Regions from separate parts of the Nitrobacter sp. TKz-YC02 genome, predicted to be linked through region 1. Evidence: riboswitches for the same ligand, from Rfam matches in the RefSeq annotation. Region 1 holds a riboswitch; the other holds the start of a gene.

Region 1 (7,877 bases):
TGAACCCTGTCCGCCCGCGCCGGCATAGCCGAAGCCGGGATCGAAGAAGCCCGCGTAGTGCACGCGGAACTCGCCGACCAGCGGATCGAACGGCACCATTTCCGCGGCGTAGTCCGGCGGCACCTGAACGGCTTCCTTCGAGGCGAGAATATAGAATTCGCCAGGATCCAGGATCAGGCTGCCGTCCGGCCGCGCCGCGATCGGCTCCCAGAACTCACCGACCACATAGCCACCGCGGCGGTCGATATCGACCACTCCGGTATGGCGCTTGGCGCGATAGCCGACAAAGCCGTTGGCATAATCGCCCGAAAGATCGACGCTGAGCGCTACGCCGTTGACGAGATCGGCGTCGTCGACATCAACGAGCCGCTCCCGTCCGTGCAAGGCTTCGAGCTCGTGGGCATCGAGAACGGCGTCTCCGGTGCGGAAGCGGACCTGCGACAGCCGCGATCCCTCGCGCAGCAGCACTGGAAACGTCTTGGGACTGATCTCCGCATAGAGCGGCCCGTGATAGCCGGCGCCAATCATGTCGAAGCGCCGGGTGCCGTCGGCGATCACGCGTGTGAACACGTCGAGGCGGCCGGTCGAGCTTTTTGGATTAGCGGCGGCGATGATTTCGGGCGGCAGGGCCAGGCTCTCCAGCAGCGGCACGATGTAAACGCAGTTGGTCTCCAACACCGCGCCGTCGGAAAGATCGACTTCGTGCAGCTTGAGCTCGTCGATGCGTTCAGCGACGGTTGCGTCCGGCCCCGGCAGAAAGCTGGCGCGCACCCGATAAGCCATGGCGCCGAGCCGCAGATCGAGGCTTGCCGGCTGGATCTGGCTCTCGACAAATGGATATTCCGGCAGGATCAGGCCTGCGTCGGCCATCGCCGCAATCATGCGGTCGGGCAGAATACCGTTGGCGTCGGGAGGGAGCGAGAATGACACGATGTCGTCTTTACGGCCTGGGCGATATCGACCCTAAAACAGGAGCGGGAGCTTTTAGTGCTTGTCCGTCGGCGAGAGGCAGGGTTCTGACGTCTGAATCCGGATTTGCAGCCAGCCGATTGCGATTGTCAATTGATTGGCTTGACGGACGGGAGAGGCGGGACTAGGCATGACAGCGTTCCGTGGTGATTTGAGCCGGCCGGCTTGCAGCCACGTTAAATAAGTCGCTAAACAGGCCGGGGACAATGTGATCCCGGCTTGTGGAGTTCTTCCAGGCCGGTTTTTTTGTGGCCGCTTTCCGCGGCGGACACGCAGGAGATCATATGTCCGAGACCAAGTCCGCACCCCGCTATCACCCTGAAACCCGGCTGGTTCATTCCGGCACGCTGCGTTCGCAGTTCGCCGAGACCTCGGAAGCCCTGTTCCTGACTCAAGGTTACGTCTACGACACCGCCGAACAGTGTGAGGCGCGATTCAAGGGCGACGATCCCGGCTTCATCTACTCGCGCTACTCCAACCCGACGGTCGCGATGTTCGAGCAGCGCATGGCTGCGCTTGAAGGCGCGGAGACCGCTCGCGCCCTCGCGACGGGCATGGCCGCGGTGACCACCGCGATGCTGGCGCCGCTGAAGGCGGGCGATCATGTGGTGGCGGCAAAGGCCTTGTTCGGCTCCTGCCGCTATGTGGTCGAAGACCTGCTGCCCCGCTACGGCATCGAGTCCACGCTGGTCGACGGCCTTGATCTCGATCAATGGCGCAAGGCGATGCGGCCGAACACCAAAACCTGCTTCATCGAAAGTCCGACCAACCCGACGCTCGACGTGCTCGACATCGGCGGCATCGCCGAGATCGCGCATCAGGCTGGAGCGCGGCTGATCGTCGACAACGTGTTCGCGACGCCGATCTGGCAAAGCCCGCTGGAACTCGGCGCCGACGTCGTGGTGTATTCGGCCACCAAGCACATCGATGGCCAGGGACGGACGCTCGGCGGCGTCATCCTGTCGTCGAACGCTTTCGTTCAGGATCATCTCCAGACCTTTATACGCCAGACCGGGCCGTCGATCTCGCCATTCAACGCCTGGATTCTCCTGAAGGGATTGGAGACGCTCAGCGTCCGCGTGCGCCAGCAAACCGAGAGCGCCGCGGCGATCGCGGACGTACTGGCGTCGCATCCGAAAGTGTCCCGCCTCATCTATCCCGGCCGGCCGGACCATCCGCAGGCGGCGCTGGTGAAAAAGCAGATGCGCGCCGGCTCGACGCTGATCGGCTTCGATGTCAGGGGTGGCAAGGCGGCGGCGTTTCGCTGTCTCAACGCGTTGAAGCTCGCGCGCATCTCGAACAACCTCGGCGACGCCAAGAGTCTCGTCACCCATCCGGCAACCACCACCCACCAGCGGCTCGCCCCGGAAGTCCGCGCCGGGCTCGGGATCGGCGAAGGCTTCATCCGCTATTCAGCCGGTCTCGAACACAGGGACGACCTGATCGAGGATCTCGTTGCCGCACTGGAAAAGGTGTGAGGCTTTCTTCCCTTTCCAACAAGGAGAGGTGGTAAAGTCTCACAACGGCCGATTGACAGTCGCGGCCGCCGGTAAACTGACGCCAGCCTGGACCTGATCCACCGACTTGATGATGTTGTCGCCGAGCAACTGGGCGAAACAGGCATAACCCCAGTCGTTCATGTGAAGGCCGTCCTTGGTCACGAAGGTGTCGAACGGTAGCGACTGCCGGTCGTGCCAGTCGCGCATGACCTCGAAGCGCGGGAAAATCCCGACATGCCTGTAGTGCGCGACCTGGTTCAGCAGACTGACCATTCTGCCGGCATTCTCGCTCTTGGCATTGACGGCGGGCGCGTATTGCGGATCGATCAGGACCAGATCGGCGCCGGAGGCCTGAATGGTCGCGACGCCGTCTTCGACAGTTTTCGCGGTGCTCGCGGGATCGAGATTGCGTAGCACCGCGTTGGTGCCGACCTGCCAGATCACCATGTCCGGCTTGGCATCGATCACTTCCGTTCGCAGCCGCTTCATCATCTCGGGCGCGTCCTCGCCGCCCTTGCCGCGATTAAGCACGGTGATGGCGGCGGCCGGATATTTGCGGTGCAATTGGGCCGCTAGCCGGTTCGGATAGTTGAATTCTGGCGACGTCGCGCCGTAACCCTGCGTCGAGGACGAGCCGAAGGCGACGATGACAACCGGTTTGTTAGCGGCAAGCTTGGCCGCCACATGCGGCAGTGATCCCACCGACTGCGAGACACCCTTCGGCGGCAGGCAGGGGACGCGATTGAAGATGTCGCGCGCGCGGGCAGCAATTGCCGCTACCTTGTCGATCGTCCTTCCGGACAGGCCCTGCGTTGGCGTGCCGGATTGCGCGGTTGCGACCGAAGAAACTGGTGCGGTGCTGCCTGTCGCGTTGGCCGGCGACGTTTGTGCGAGTGCGGTGGAGGTCGATGCTGCCACCAGCATGACCGCCGCGGCCGGGCCGAGGGTTCTGCGGAAGCGGAGGATCATCATCAACGTTTGGTCCCGAGTTCGGTGGGGGTGATGCGAGCGGTCTCGATCACGAAGGTCGATAAGGCGCTACCGAGACAACTGTGAACGCGTTTGGCAAGGCTTGCTCCACGCACCGGGCTGAAGAGATCGAATTCACCGCTCTCGTTCCACTTACTCATGATTGTAAAGCGGTCGAACACTGGAACGTCGCGCTGCTGCGCGACGACGCGCATGTTGTCGATGTAAGATGTCATTGAAACCATGGTTTCCGTGCGCGGGCTGTACTGCATGTTCATCAGCACGACATCCGCTTCCGCTTTCTGCAATGAGGTCACGCCTTGGTCGAGGGCCTCGCGAAAGTCGTCGATGTCGACGGACCGGATGGCATCGACAATGCCGGTCTGCCACACCACCAGAGTTGATTTTTTCGCCTCCGCGAGCTTGCCGAGGCTCGGCGCGACATCCTCTGCGGTCTTGCGCAAAGCCAGTTCCACGGACACGTTCACGAGAATGCCCGGCAATTTCTCGCGAAGTGCAGCCTGCAATTTCGCCGGATAGGCTTCCTCCTCGGCTCCGGATATTGATGAGGAACGGCTGCCCACCACCAGAATGTTGAGCGGGCCGCCCGCCCTGACCGCCGAGGCGACCCGGGACAGTGTACTATCGCTGGTCAGCAGATAGGCCGGCACGGCGCAGCTTTTGGTCACATCGTCAGCACACGCGGAGACGCTGGCCGATGAAGCGGCCAGCGCGATCAAGACCGACGCCAAGCCGGTCCTCATGCTCCTCCTCCCGCAAGATCCGAGTCGCCATCGGCAGGTTTGGCGCGGCTTCCGCCCTTGCCCGCAACCCTCTTGTACCACGAAAACACCCATGCGGCGGCGGACATGATCAGGATTCCGCAAATGCTGATAATGAGGTGAATCGTGGCGCCGCCGGAGTATTCTGCGAGGATGAACTGCCCAGCGAAGGCCAGAAAGACCCCGATACAGAAGATCTGGAGCGAATTCTGGCCGCACAGGATCAGCGGCTTAAGCCAGGGCGAGGCCAATCCCGGCCAGTTCCTGGGCAGGAAGCGGACGGCCAGCGCGGCGAGCGCCAAAAAGTGGACGATGCGCAGCACGGCGAGGTTGGTCTTGTCGATCGGATACATCCACTGTTCGGCGATGTCCGGCATCAAATGATTGAGCTGCGGCACATGCCAGGTCAGCGTGGTGCAGAAAGCGAACAGCAGATAGGTGGCGCAAATCCAAAGCGTCGCCGGCGAAGACAGGATGCGCGACATGCGCTTGGCGCCTCCGAGCGCACACCATGCGCCAAACACGAACAGCAGTTGCCAGGCGAACGGATTGAAGAACCAGACCCCGTTGGGATAGGCGGGCAGTGCCAGATCGAACCACCGGGTGAGTGCATAAAAACCGACCGACAGCGCTAGCCCCAGATCAGCCTTGCGCTGCATCACCAGCAACACCGGCGGAAAAAAGAGCATCAGCGCGACGTAGAGCGGCAGCACGTCCATGTTGACGGGGCGGAACTTCAGAAGCAGTGCCTGCACGATCGTGACGTCGGGCTGCTTGAGAAAATCGAGGATGCCCATTTCCTCGGTGTAAAGCGGGTTCTCGAAGCTGCTCGCGACGTAGGAAATTTCCGCGAGGAAAATCGTGAATAGAAAGATATGTGCTACGTAGATCTGCCAGACGCGCCTGAGAATGCGCGCGGCGGCGACGACAAATCCGCGCTCGCGCATAGCGCGTCCGTAGACGAGGGCTGCGGTATAGCCCGAGATGAAGATGAAAATCTCCGTGGCGTCACTGAAGCCATAGTTGCGGAGAGTGAGCCAGGTCAGGAGGTTCTGCGGCAGATGGTCAATGAAAATCAACCATAGCGCGAGCCCGCGAAACAGATCGAGCCTTAGCTCGCGGTCGCGCGGCGGGGTCGGAATCAAAACGACCGGGGCATCGCGCGTGACGCCCGCAGGGGCCGCCCTCGTGCGCGCTCCGACAATCTGATCGGTAACTGGCGGCATACGCTCGGCTTCGATAAGGCCATCTCAATCGCCTGCGCGATCGAGATGGATTTACGGGAGGACAGCTTCACGCTAACGGTGGCAAAAAATCAATATTGCCGCCGGGATCATAGTGTGGAACCAGGCTGACGCGCGATCACAACGAAGGGGGCTGGTTCATGCGCCTGTTTTGGCTATGATCGCTCGAATACTAGAGAGTTTGCGATGTACCGTGCCGTTACCCGCCAGATCGAAGTCACCGTTGAACCGAATTTCATGCCGGAGAGGTCGTCCGCCGAGCGAGGCCATTTTTTCTGGTCCTATACGGTGGTTATCATAAACGCCGGTCCCGAGACCGTGCAGTTGCGCACCCGTCATTGGATCATCACCGATGCCTCGGGGCGGAAGCAGGAAGTCCGCGGCGAGGGCGTCGTGGGCGAGCAGCCGGTGCTTGCGCCCGGCGAGCGCTTCGAATACACGAGCGGAGTTCCTCTGCCGACCGCCACCGGCTTCATGAGTGGCCGCTACCAGATGATCTCGATCCGAAGCGGCGAACCCTTCGAAATAGACGTTCCGACCTTCTCGCTCGACAGCCCCGACAGCAAGCGCGTGCTGAACTAAAGTCGCGTCCAATCGCGCCTACTCCACGCCGGCTTCCTGCGGGGTAAATTCGTACACCGAATTGCAGAACTCGCAGGTCACGGCGACCTTGCCGTCCTGCACCATGCCCGAGCGGTCCTCCGGCGTGAAGCTCTTCAGCATGACCGCCACGGCGTCGCGTGAGCATGAACACCGCGCGTGCAGCGTTTGCGGCGAAAACACCCTGACGCCGCGCTCATGGAACAGGCGATAAAGCAGACGTTCACCGGACAAGTCGGGATCGATCAGTTCGAGGTCCTCGACGGTGCCGATCAGCGACTGACCCTCGATCCAGGCATCATCCTCGCTCACCGTATGCACGGCACCGCCGTCAGGGGCATCTCCGGGATGGAGATCGGCTTGGCGCGCGCGCTCCGGCGCCGTGGGCAGGAATTGCAGCAGCATGCCGCCGCCACGCCAGCCACGCTTCGGTCCATCCCCCTCCCGCCGCCACTCCTCGCCGACCGCGAGCCGGACCCGCGTCGGAATCTGTTCCGAGCGCAGAAAATACTCATGCGCCGCATCTTCGAGGTTGCCGCCTTCCAGTGCCACAAGGCCCTGATAGCGGTTCATGTCCGGACCCTGATCGATGGTCATCGCGAGATGGCCGCGGCCCAGCAGCGCGCCAGAGTCGGAAGCATCGCCGAGCCGGGCCTTGTCGAAACGGGCATAGGCTCGCAGCCCAGCCCGGGCCCGAAAGTCGACAATCAGGAACGACACCGGTCCATCGGTCTGGGTTTGCAGGATGAACCGGCCCTCGAACTTGAGCGATGAGCCGAGCAGCGTCGTCAGCACGATCGCCTCGCCGAGCAGCTTGGCGACCGGTGCGGGATAGTCGTGCCGGACCAGCAACTCGTCGAGCGCCGGCCCTAGCCGGGTCAGTCGTCCGCGCAGGTCGAGTGTGCTCACCTCAAACGGAATCACGGCATCGTCGACCGGAATGGATGAGGGCGCGCGCACGGGGGTTTCACGCGACGTGGCGGGGTCGGGCATTTGTGAGGTCATGCCCTCTATCTGGGGTCGACTGGCCGGGATCGAAACCCCGTGAGAGGGAGGAGCGTCATATAAAGCTCCGTTTGAGGATGGGCTGCGGAATATCGGCGCAGCCGCGGAGAAATAAAAGTCACGCGTTTCAAATATTTAGGGGATTTCCGTCAATGAGAAAACAGATATTCTGGAGACGCCGGCTGAAGCGCATCATTGCTCAAACCGGTGGTTGAAGCATGGATCCGTCACATGCAGTTCACAAACTGCGGTGACAGCGCGCGCGGCCTCCGTTATCCGGATAAGCGATGGACCTCGCAACGACAAAAGAAGCGGCGGACGGCGCCGGTTTCGATACCGTCCGGATCATCGGCGAAATTGATGCGCTGGCCGAGAAGCATGCTGGGCACGGGGACGTTTTCCGTTCTGCCGTGTCCAGGTTGTTGAAGGTCGAACTCGCGAAAGTGCGCGATGCGGCGCAGGCGAGGCTTCTGCGTGACCGCCACGGGCGGCGCTGCGCCGAATGGCTTTGCTTCGTTCAAGACGAAATCATTCGTCTGGCGTTTTCGGCCGCGACCCGTCATCTCTATTATTCCCCCATTCCGTCCGATGGTGAGCGCATGGCCGTGGTGGCGACCGGCGGCTACGGGCGCGGTCTGATGGCGCCGGACTCGGATATCGATCTGCTGTTCATTCTGCCTTACAAACAGACGGCGTGGGGCGAACAGGTCGCCGAGGCTATCCTGTATTGTCTATGGGACATGGGGTTGAACGTCGGTCACGCGACGCGCTCGGTCAATGAATCGATCCGGCAGGCGCGGGGCGACATG
Region 2 (7,877 bases), 690 kb from region 1:
GGGGATGTGCCGTGTGTTCCGGTGGCTCTCAACTCCGGTCTGTGCTGGCCCCGCCGGACGTTCCTGCGTTATCCGGGAACGATTACGGTTGAATTCCTCGAACCGCTGCCACCGGGACTGCGGCGCGATGAATTCATGTCGCGGTTGATGGCGTCGATCGAAGGGTCGACCGCTTCCCTGGTCGAGTTGGGACTGCGTGAGCAGGGGCGGTTGTTGGGTCGGGCAGCGGAGGATTAGAGCATGATCTCGACACGCCAAAGAGACAAACCGCAGATCTCATGCAAAACTGTTTGAATCGCAGCTACCTTGGCAACGGCGCGTCATTGTGCAGCAGTTCTGCCAGCTGATGAAGTTTAGGGTCGCGAAAGCCCTGTGACTCGATCGACTTCACGGTCGACAATACATAGTCCCGATTGTGTCCGGATCGGCCATGCCCCTGGCGGACATAATGGACCTGTTCCGCCAGCGTCAGCCGTCCAGCATACTGGACATGTCCGCGATCGACCACGTAAGCGAGCGCGCTGACCCGCCGGCGCGCGTCGTCCTCGAGCCAGACGGAGCGCGTCACCTCGCGGTAGACGTGGGTGGTCTGCTCGCGCTCCCGCAAATACGCAATTGTGGTCTCGCGCCGGTTGGCTGCAACGCGGAATGCGATGCCCCGGCAAGCTCCCCCCCGGTCGAGCCCGAGAACCAGCCCCGGTCTCTCCGGCGTCCCGCGATGGTCGAACGAATAGACGCAGAGCGCCCGGTGCTCGCCGATCAGCCGCGCCGGAATCTGCTCGGCAAAATCGAATCCCGGTCGCCACATCAGCGAACCATAGGCAAATACCCAGAGATCGCTGTCGGACCTACCAATAGCCGGGTCAACTAGTTCCTGCACACTCATCCACGCTCCAGCCAGAGCGTATCCAGCAAAGTGGATACCGAATACGCACAAGCTATTATAATTGAGAGCATTTTCTTAGGGCTAGCCGGGATTTACCTAGCCGACAGATGCTTTAACAGAGCGGCACCACCAGGCGAAGCGGAACGAAAGGGGCTGGTTTTGCCGAAGTTGCGCGACTATGGTCGGAGACCCCCGCCACCTGACAAATTCACGAGCCAGCCTCCCGCATGAACGCTGCCAACGCCTCTCGCAAGCACCGTCTTTGGCCCGTCTTCGTCATGCCCGTGCTGGTGGTCATCGCCGCCGCGGCTTGGAGCGCGTTCTGGTTTTATGCCGCCTCCCAGGTCGATCAGACGGTCGATGCCTGGCGCGCGCGCGAGGCCGCGTCCGGGCGCAACTATGATTGCGCCAAGCGAACTGTCGCCGGATTCCCCTTCCGTCTTGAGGTTCACTGCAAGGATGCGACCGTCGAGCTAAAGTCGCAGACGGCCGATCAGGCGGCGATAGCGCCACTGACCGCGCGCCTCGGGGATATCCTGGTGGTCGCGCAGATCTATACTCCGAAACTGCTGATCGCAGAGTTCAAGGCCCCGGCAACGCTATCCCAACATGGACAGCCGGTGATGGTCGTCAACTGGAGCATCGCGCGCAGCAGCATTGTCGGATTGCCAGGTACTCCGCAGAGCGCGGATATCGTTTTCCAAGATCCAGTGATCGACCGTGTCGCAGCCTCGGTGCAGACCCCGGTTGCGCGCGCCAAGCAAGTTGAGCTTCACGGCCGCATCGCGGAGAACTCCAGACCAGATCATCCGGCGATCGAGACCGTCCTTGAATTGACCGGGGCGACCATTCAGGACGCTCATCCGGTGCTGACTGCGCCATTCGATGCTGATATCCGGGCGGTCGTACATGGGCTGAAGGATTTCACGCCGAAACCCTGGCCGGTGCGGTTTCGCGAATTGCAGGCGGCGGACGGCCGTATCGAGATCAAGCAGTCGCGTATCCAGCAGGGCGATCTGATCGCGATAGCCGCGGGTTCGCTAGGGCTTACCGCCGACGGACACCTCGACGGCGAGTTGCACATGACAGCAACCGGTTTCGAGAAGGTGATTCCGGCGCTCGGAATCGAGAAAATGCTGGAGCAGGGCGTGCCGCAGGATACTCTCGATAAGGTCGCGCCTGGCGTGAAGACAAAGGATATCGACAATCTATTCGGTGCGCTGGACCGGGCGATTCCGGGGTTGGGTAAGGCCGTGCGCGAGAACGCCAATGTTGGTGTTGTGGCGGGCCTCGCCGCGATCGGTCAGGAGGCAACGCTGGAAGGAAAAAAGGCGCGCTCTTTCCCGTTGCGGTTCGTTAACGGCGCAGTCTTCATCGGGCAGTTGAAGGTCGCTCAGACGCCGCCGCTGTTCTGAATGCGCCGCTCAGGACAGCTTACTCAGGTTTTTTCTGTGCGCCGGTTTGCAGCCGCCCGAAATCGGGAGCCGCGGAATCCTGGCCGATCTCGACGATGCCGCGGCGGATCGCGCGGGTGCGGGTGAAGTGCTCAAAAAGCGCTTCGCCATCGCCGCGGCGCATGGCGCGCGTCAGCTTGGAGAGATCTTCGTTGAAGGTGCCTAGCATTTCCAGCACCGCATCCTTGTTGGCCAGAAATACGTCGCGCCACATCGTGGGATCGGAGGCGGCGATGCGTGTGAAGTCGCGAAAGCCGCCGGCGGAAAATTTCATCACTTCGGAGGATGTGACCTCGCCGAGTTCGTCCGCGGTGCCAACAATGGTGTAAGCGATCAGGTGCGGCAGATGGCTGGTGATCGCCAGCACCAAATCATGATGTTGAGGGGTCATGATCTCGACTCTGGCGCCGATCGCGGTCCAGAACGCGCGCAACTTGTCGACGGCGGCGATATCCGTTTTGTCCGGCGGCGTCAGTATGCACCAGCGATTGATAAACAGTTCGGCGAAGCCGGAATCCGGACCCGAGTGCTCAGTGCCGGCCACCGGATGTGCTGGCACGAAATGCACGCTGGTGGGCAGATATGGGGCCATCTCGCGGACGACGGCGCCTTTCACCGATCCCACGTCGGAGACAATGGCGTCCGGCCGGAGGTGAGATGCGATCTCTTGCGCCACCGCACCGCACGCCCCGACTGGAATACAGAGGATCACGAGGTCGGCGTCGCTTGCGGCCTCGGCGTTGGTGTCCACCACGCGATCGACGATGCCGAGCTCCGTTACCCGCGCACGGGTCTTCGCGGAGCGTGCGGTGACGACGATTTCGCCAGCGAGGCCTTGCGCGCGCGCGGCGCGCGCGATCGAACCGCCAATCAGGCCGAATCCGATCAGCGCGATCCGCCGGAATAAGGGCGGTGCGGTCATGCCTGCGCCATGAAGTCGCGCAAGCCATCCGCCACCAGCCGGTTGGCTTCCTCGGTGCCGATGGTCATGCGCAAGGCATTCGGCAGGCCGTAATTGTCGAGCGCACGAAGCACGAGGCCGCGTTTGGTCAGAAACGCGTCGGCCTCAGACGCCGTCTTGCCCTTGGTGTCCGGGAAGTGGATCAGGATGAAGTTCGTCACGCTGGGCGTGACCTTGAGGCCGAGCTTTGTCACTTCGTCCGTTAGCCAGTTGCGCCACTCTTCCGTGTGAACCTTCGACATCTGAACGTGCGCGGTGTCCTCGATCGCGGCTACGGCCGCAAGCATTGCCGGCGTCGAGACGTTGAAGGGGCCGCGGATCCGGTTCACGGCATCGACGATATGCGCCGGGCCGAACATCCAGCCGATCCGCAGCGAGGCCAAGCCGTGGATCTTGGAGAAGGTATGGGTTAGCACGGTATTTTCCGTCGTCGCCACCAGTTCGATGCCGAATTCGTAGTCGTTGCGCGACACATAATCCGAATAGGCGCCGTCGAGCACCAGCAATACGTGGGATGGCAAGCCCGCGCGCAACCGCCTGATCTCGTCGAACGGCAGGTAGGTGCCGGTCGGATTGTTTGGATTAGCGAGCCAGACCATCTTGGTCTTCGGCGTGACCCGCTTGAGGATCGCGTCGATGTCTGCGGTGTAGTCGGTCTCCGGTGCGACGACGTTTGTCGCGCCGTTTGCTAAGGTCGCAATCGGGTACACCAGAAAGCCGTGCGTGGTCGAAATCGCTTCGTCGCCGTGGCCGAGAAAGGTATGCGCCAGCAGGTTGAGGATCTCGTCGGATCCCGCGCCGCAGATAATGCGGTCCGGGTCGAGCCCGTAGGCGCGCCCGATGGCTGCGCGCAACACGCGCGAGGTGCCTTCCGGATAGCCTTCGAGGTGAGCCACGGCATCGCGATAAGCGTCCATCGCCTTCGGCGAAGGGCCGAACGGCGTTTCATTGGCCGACAGCTTGAACACTTTGCGGCCCGCCTCCGGTACCGGACTCTTGCCGGGCGTGTAGGGCGCAATATCGAGAATGCCGGGATTCGGCACCGGTCGAGACATCATTTGCTCCGGACTAGAGCCTTTCGCTTCTGATGGAATCAGAAGCGGGGCTCTAAGATTTTGATTTGACGCGTTTTCTTCACGCGAAGCGGTATCCACTTCGCTCGAAAACGCTGTAGCGGGACGTTACGGACGAGCCGCCCTGCTGGAAGGCATCGTATAGCGCGTTGCGTGACTGCCGACGAGGGCCATTGAACGGACCGACGCGCCGGCTTCGATTAGCGCCGATTTGATGGTGTCGAGGCTGGTGCCGCCCGTGATGGACACCAGCAGCGCGGCGCCGTCGAAGGCGCCGTCGGGCACTGCAACGATCTCGGCGAGCGGCGACAGTGTGCGGGCGGTATTGGCATTCCAGCCGGAGACGCGCACGCTCCAGGTCTCTACCTCCGTGACTCGCGCATCGTCGGCGACTCGTGAGATCACGAACACCGGCAGTGCGGCCGGATGATCGGCGCGCTCGATGAAGGGCAGGCGTGCGATGATCCTCGGCGCGCCGTCGGCTTCCAGTGCAAGCCACCATGGCGCGCGGCTCGATGTCGCCGAGACGAGCGCGAGGTCGCCTTTCGCATTCGCCACGGCTTCCACAGCGGCTTGCGCATTGAAGTGCGGCATGAAGGGTATGGTGAATCCGAAATGGAAGCGCGCGGAATCCCGCATCGCGGATTCGCCGAGCGACAGATCGGCGTGCAGCGAGAAGGGCGCCTGAACGTAGGTGAAGGTTGCGATGATGACGCGCCAGATGCTTTCGACGGTGTCGAGCGGCAGGATGCCGCGATGGCGCTGCGCCAGACGCCGCATCATGTCAGCCTCGCGCGCCGGCCGGAATGCCGAGCCGACCTCCTGGGTCTGCTTCACCGATATCAGGCGGTCAATGATGTCGCCGCGCTGCATCAGCAGGTTGTGAACCTGCTCGTCGATGGCGTCGATCTCTTTGCGCAATTCTTGCAGAGATGGAGGCGCGGGGGAGATTTTCGTCATGGATGCAACCTGTCGGCCGCAGGAAGGAGCGTCGGCCGCGGTCCGCTTCTAACATTCGCATCCCGTTTCAGCGAGCCTTCTTGCGAATGTTGGAAGCGACCATAGAGCCACGTTTCTTATAGAGACAGAAGCTTGGCTTCATGGGTTGGATATGACGCGTTTTCTTCACGTGAACCGGTATCCACTTCGCTCTCGAAAACGCTCTGGCCTCGGTCGTGATCGTCGGTTGGTAGCAGCCGGTCTGCTTGTCTTGACGAAAAGCATGCAGCGGACTATTTTTCGTCCGTTCCGTGGTCATTTGAGCCGGCCGGCTTGCAGCCACGTTAAACAACTCGCTAAACAGGCCGGGGACAGCGAAATCCTGATCCCGGCCGAACCCAAGTTCGGGCCGGGTTTTTTATGGCCTGCGGTCCGGTGGTTTCCCGAAGCCCCGGCGGGGGCAGTGCAGGATGGTAAACGTGCAATCGATACCGGGTCCGGCTCAAGCCGAGTATCGAGCCCAGGAAGCAGATCGTCCCACGTCGCAGGTCGCGATCTTCGGAAGCGATCAACCGCTTCCGCTCGATTGCGGCATCGATCTCGCGCCGTTCCAGATTGCCTATCAGACCTATGGTGAACTCAATACTGCAAAATCCAATGCCATCCTGATTTGCCATGCCCTCACCGGGGACCAGCATGTGGCTAACCTTCATCCGCTCACCGGAAAACCAGGCTGGTGGGTGACCCTGGTGGGACCCGGCAAACCGCTCGACACCGAGAAGTATTTCATTATCTGCTCCAACGTGATCGGGGGCTGTATGGGCTCGACGGGTCCCGCCTCGATCAATCCCGCGACCGGCAAGGTGTGGGGCCTGGACTTCCCGGTCATCACCATCCCTGACATGGTGCGCGCGCAGGCCATGCTGATCGACCGCCTCGAAATCGACACGCTGTTTTCGGTGGTCGGTGGCTCCATGGGCGGCATGCAGGTGCTGCAGTGGTGTGCGGCCTATCCGAAGCGCGTGTTCTCAGCGCTGCCCATCGCCTGCAGCACGCGCCACTCCGCGCAGAATATCGCGTTTCACGAACTGGGACGGCAAGCGGTAATGGCCGATCCCGACTGGCGCGATGGCCGCTATGTCGAGCAGGGCACCCATCCCCACCGGGGCCTGGGCGTAGCGCGGATGGCCGCACACATTACTTATCTGTCGGACGCGGCGCTGCATCGCAAGTTCGGACGGCGGATGCAAGATCGCGAGCTGCCGACATTTTCGTTCGACGCGGATTTCCAGGTCGAAAGTTATTTGCGCCACCAGGGATCGTCATTCGTCGAGCGCTTTGATGCCAACAGCTATCTCTATCTCACGCGAGCGATGGACTATTTCGATGTGGCGGCCGATCATGACGGCGTGTTGGCCGCCGCGTTTCGCGATACCCACACCCGGTTCTGCGTGATCTCGTTCACCAGCGACTGGTTGTTTCCGACCTCCGAATCGCGGGCGACCGTGCATGCCCTCAATGCCGGCGGTGCGCGGGTCTCGTTCGCAGAGATCGAGACCGATCGCGGCCATGATGCCTTCCTGCTCGACGTTCCCGAGTTCTTCGATATCGCGCGTGCGTTCCTGGAATCTGCGGGAAAGACCCGCGGCGTGGCCGATGCAGGGCAATGAGATGAGTGTGGAGCAGCCAGCCCTGCCGTTGGATGAGGTCGCTCCGCGGGCGGACGACCGTTATCGCAGCGATCATCTCCTGTTGGCGGAGATGATCAAGCGAGGTTCAAAGGTTCTGGACGTCGGTTGTGGCGACGGCGATCTTTTGCAACTGCTCGAGACGCGGGGCATCGATGGCCGCGGCATTGAGCTGTCGCGGGAGGGCGTCAATCGTTGCGTGGCGAAGGGGCTCGCGGTGGTGCAGGGCGACGCCGATACCGACCTTATCGACTATCCCGACGATGCCTTCGACTACGTCATCCTGTCGCAGACCTTGCAGGCCACACGGCAACCGAAAACAGTGCTGGAAAATCTGCTACGGATCGGCCGGCATGCCGTCGTTTCGTTTCCGAATTTCGGCTACTGGAAGATGCGTGTTCAGCTTCTGATCGGCGGCCACATGCCGCGCACGGACAACCTGCCGGCGACATGGTACGACACCCCGAATATCCATTTCTGTACCATCAAGGATTTCGTCCAGCTCTGCGACGAGATCAACGTCAAGATCGAGCGTGCGGTCGCGCTCAATCTTTACGGCCGGCCGCTGCGGTTCAACGCGCCTTGGTGGTTTTGGAATATGTTCGGGGAGCAGGGAGTGTTTCTGCTTAGCCGGGCGGAGAAGATCGCTCAGGCTTCGACAAAGGACGAGTAGACAAAGGACAAGTAAAGGTACTTTTCGTCCACTCGCGTTCATGATTATGGATTGATCGCGCGAACGATTTCCATCCTGATTTAGCTCCTGAAAAGATCGAGTTCCACGCGCTCCAGGGCTCGAGGAACCGGTTTGCGGCGCAACGTGACCAGTACTCCGGCGTCTTATAAATGGGCTTGGTAACTTACGCCTTATCTCAAAAT

Evidence for each region. A riboswitch is a leader RNA that binds a small molecule or an ion and turns the genes downstream of it on or off. The one in region 1 is predicted to bind S-adenosylmethionine.
Region 2: another riboswitch for S-adenosylmethionine. It lies ahead of metX (homoserine O-acetyltransferase MetX); the one in region 1 lies ahead of ACM561_RS00160 (O-succinylhomoserine sulfhydrylase).

What each region holds. Positions count from the first base shown of each region.
Region 1 is NZ_CP180728.1:39,772-47,648, reverse strand. It holds gene ACM561_RS00165 (2'-deoxycytidine 5'-triphosphate deaminase) at 1-930, opposite strand, end outside; SAM riboswitch at 1,103-1,182, shown strand; gene ACM561_RS00160 (O-succinylhomoserine sulfhydrylase) at 1,254-2,447, shown strand; gene ACM561_RS00155 (SGNH/GDSL hydrolase family protein) at 2,487-3,440, opposite strand; gene ACM561_RS00150 (SGNH/GDSL hydrolase family protein) at 3,440-4,201, opposite strand; gene ACM561_RS00145 (OpgC domain-containing protein) at 4,198-5,445, opposite strand; gene apaG (Co2+/Mg2+ efflux protein ApaG) at 5,650-6,045, shown strand; gene ACM561_RS00135 (Hsp33 family molecular chaperone) at 6,064-7,068, opposite strand; gene ACM561_RS00130 ([protein-PII] uridylyltransferase) at 7,356-7,877, shown strand, end outside.
Region 2 is NZ_CP180728.1:726,541-734,417, forward strand. It holds gene ACM561_RS03390 (lysophospholipid acyltransferase family protein) at 1-237, shown strand, start outside; gene ACM561_RS03395 (gamma-glutamylcyclotransferase) at 302-886, opposite strand; gene ACM561_RS03400 (DUF2125 domain-containing protein) at 1,114-2,301, shown strand; gene ACM561_RS03405 (prephenate/arogenate dehydrogenase family protein) at 2,321-3,262, opposite strand; gene ACM561_RS03410 (pyridoxal phosphate-dependent aminotransferase) at 3,259-4,356, opposite strand; gene ACM561_RS03415 (chorismate mutase) at 4,483-5,334, opposite strand; SAM riboswitch at 5,615-5,694, shown strand; gene metX (homoserine O-acetyltransferase MetX) at 5,784-6,983, shown strand; gene metW (methionine biosynthesis protein MetW) at 6,985-7,674, shown strand.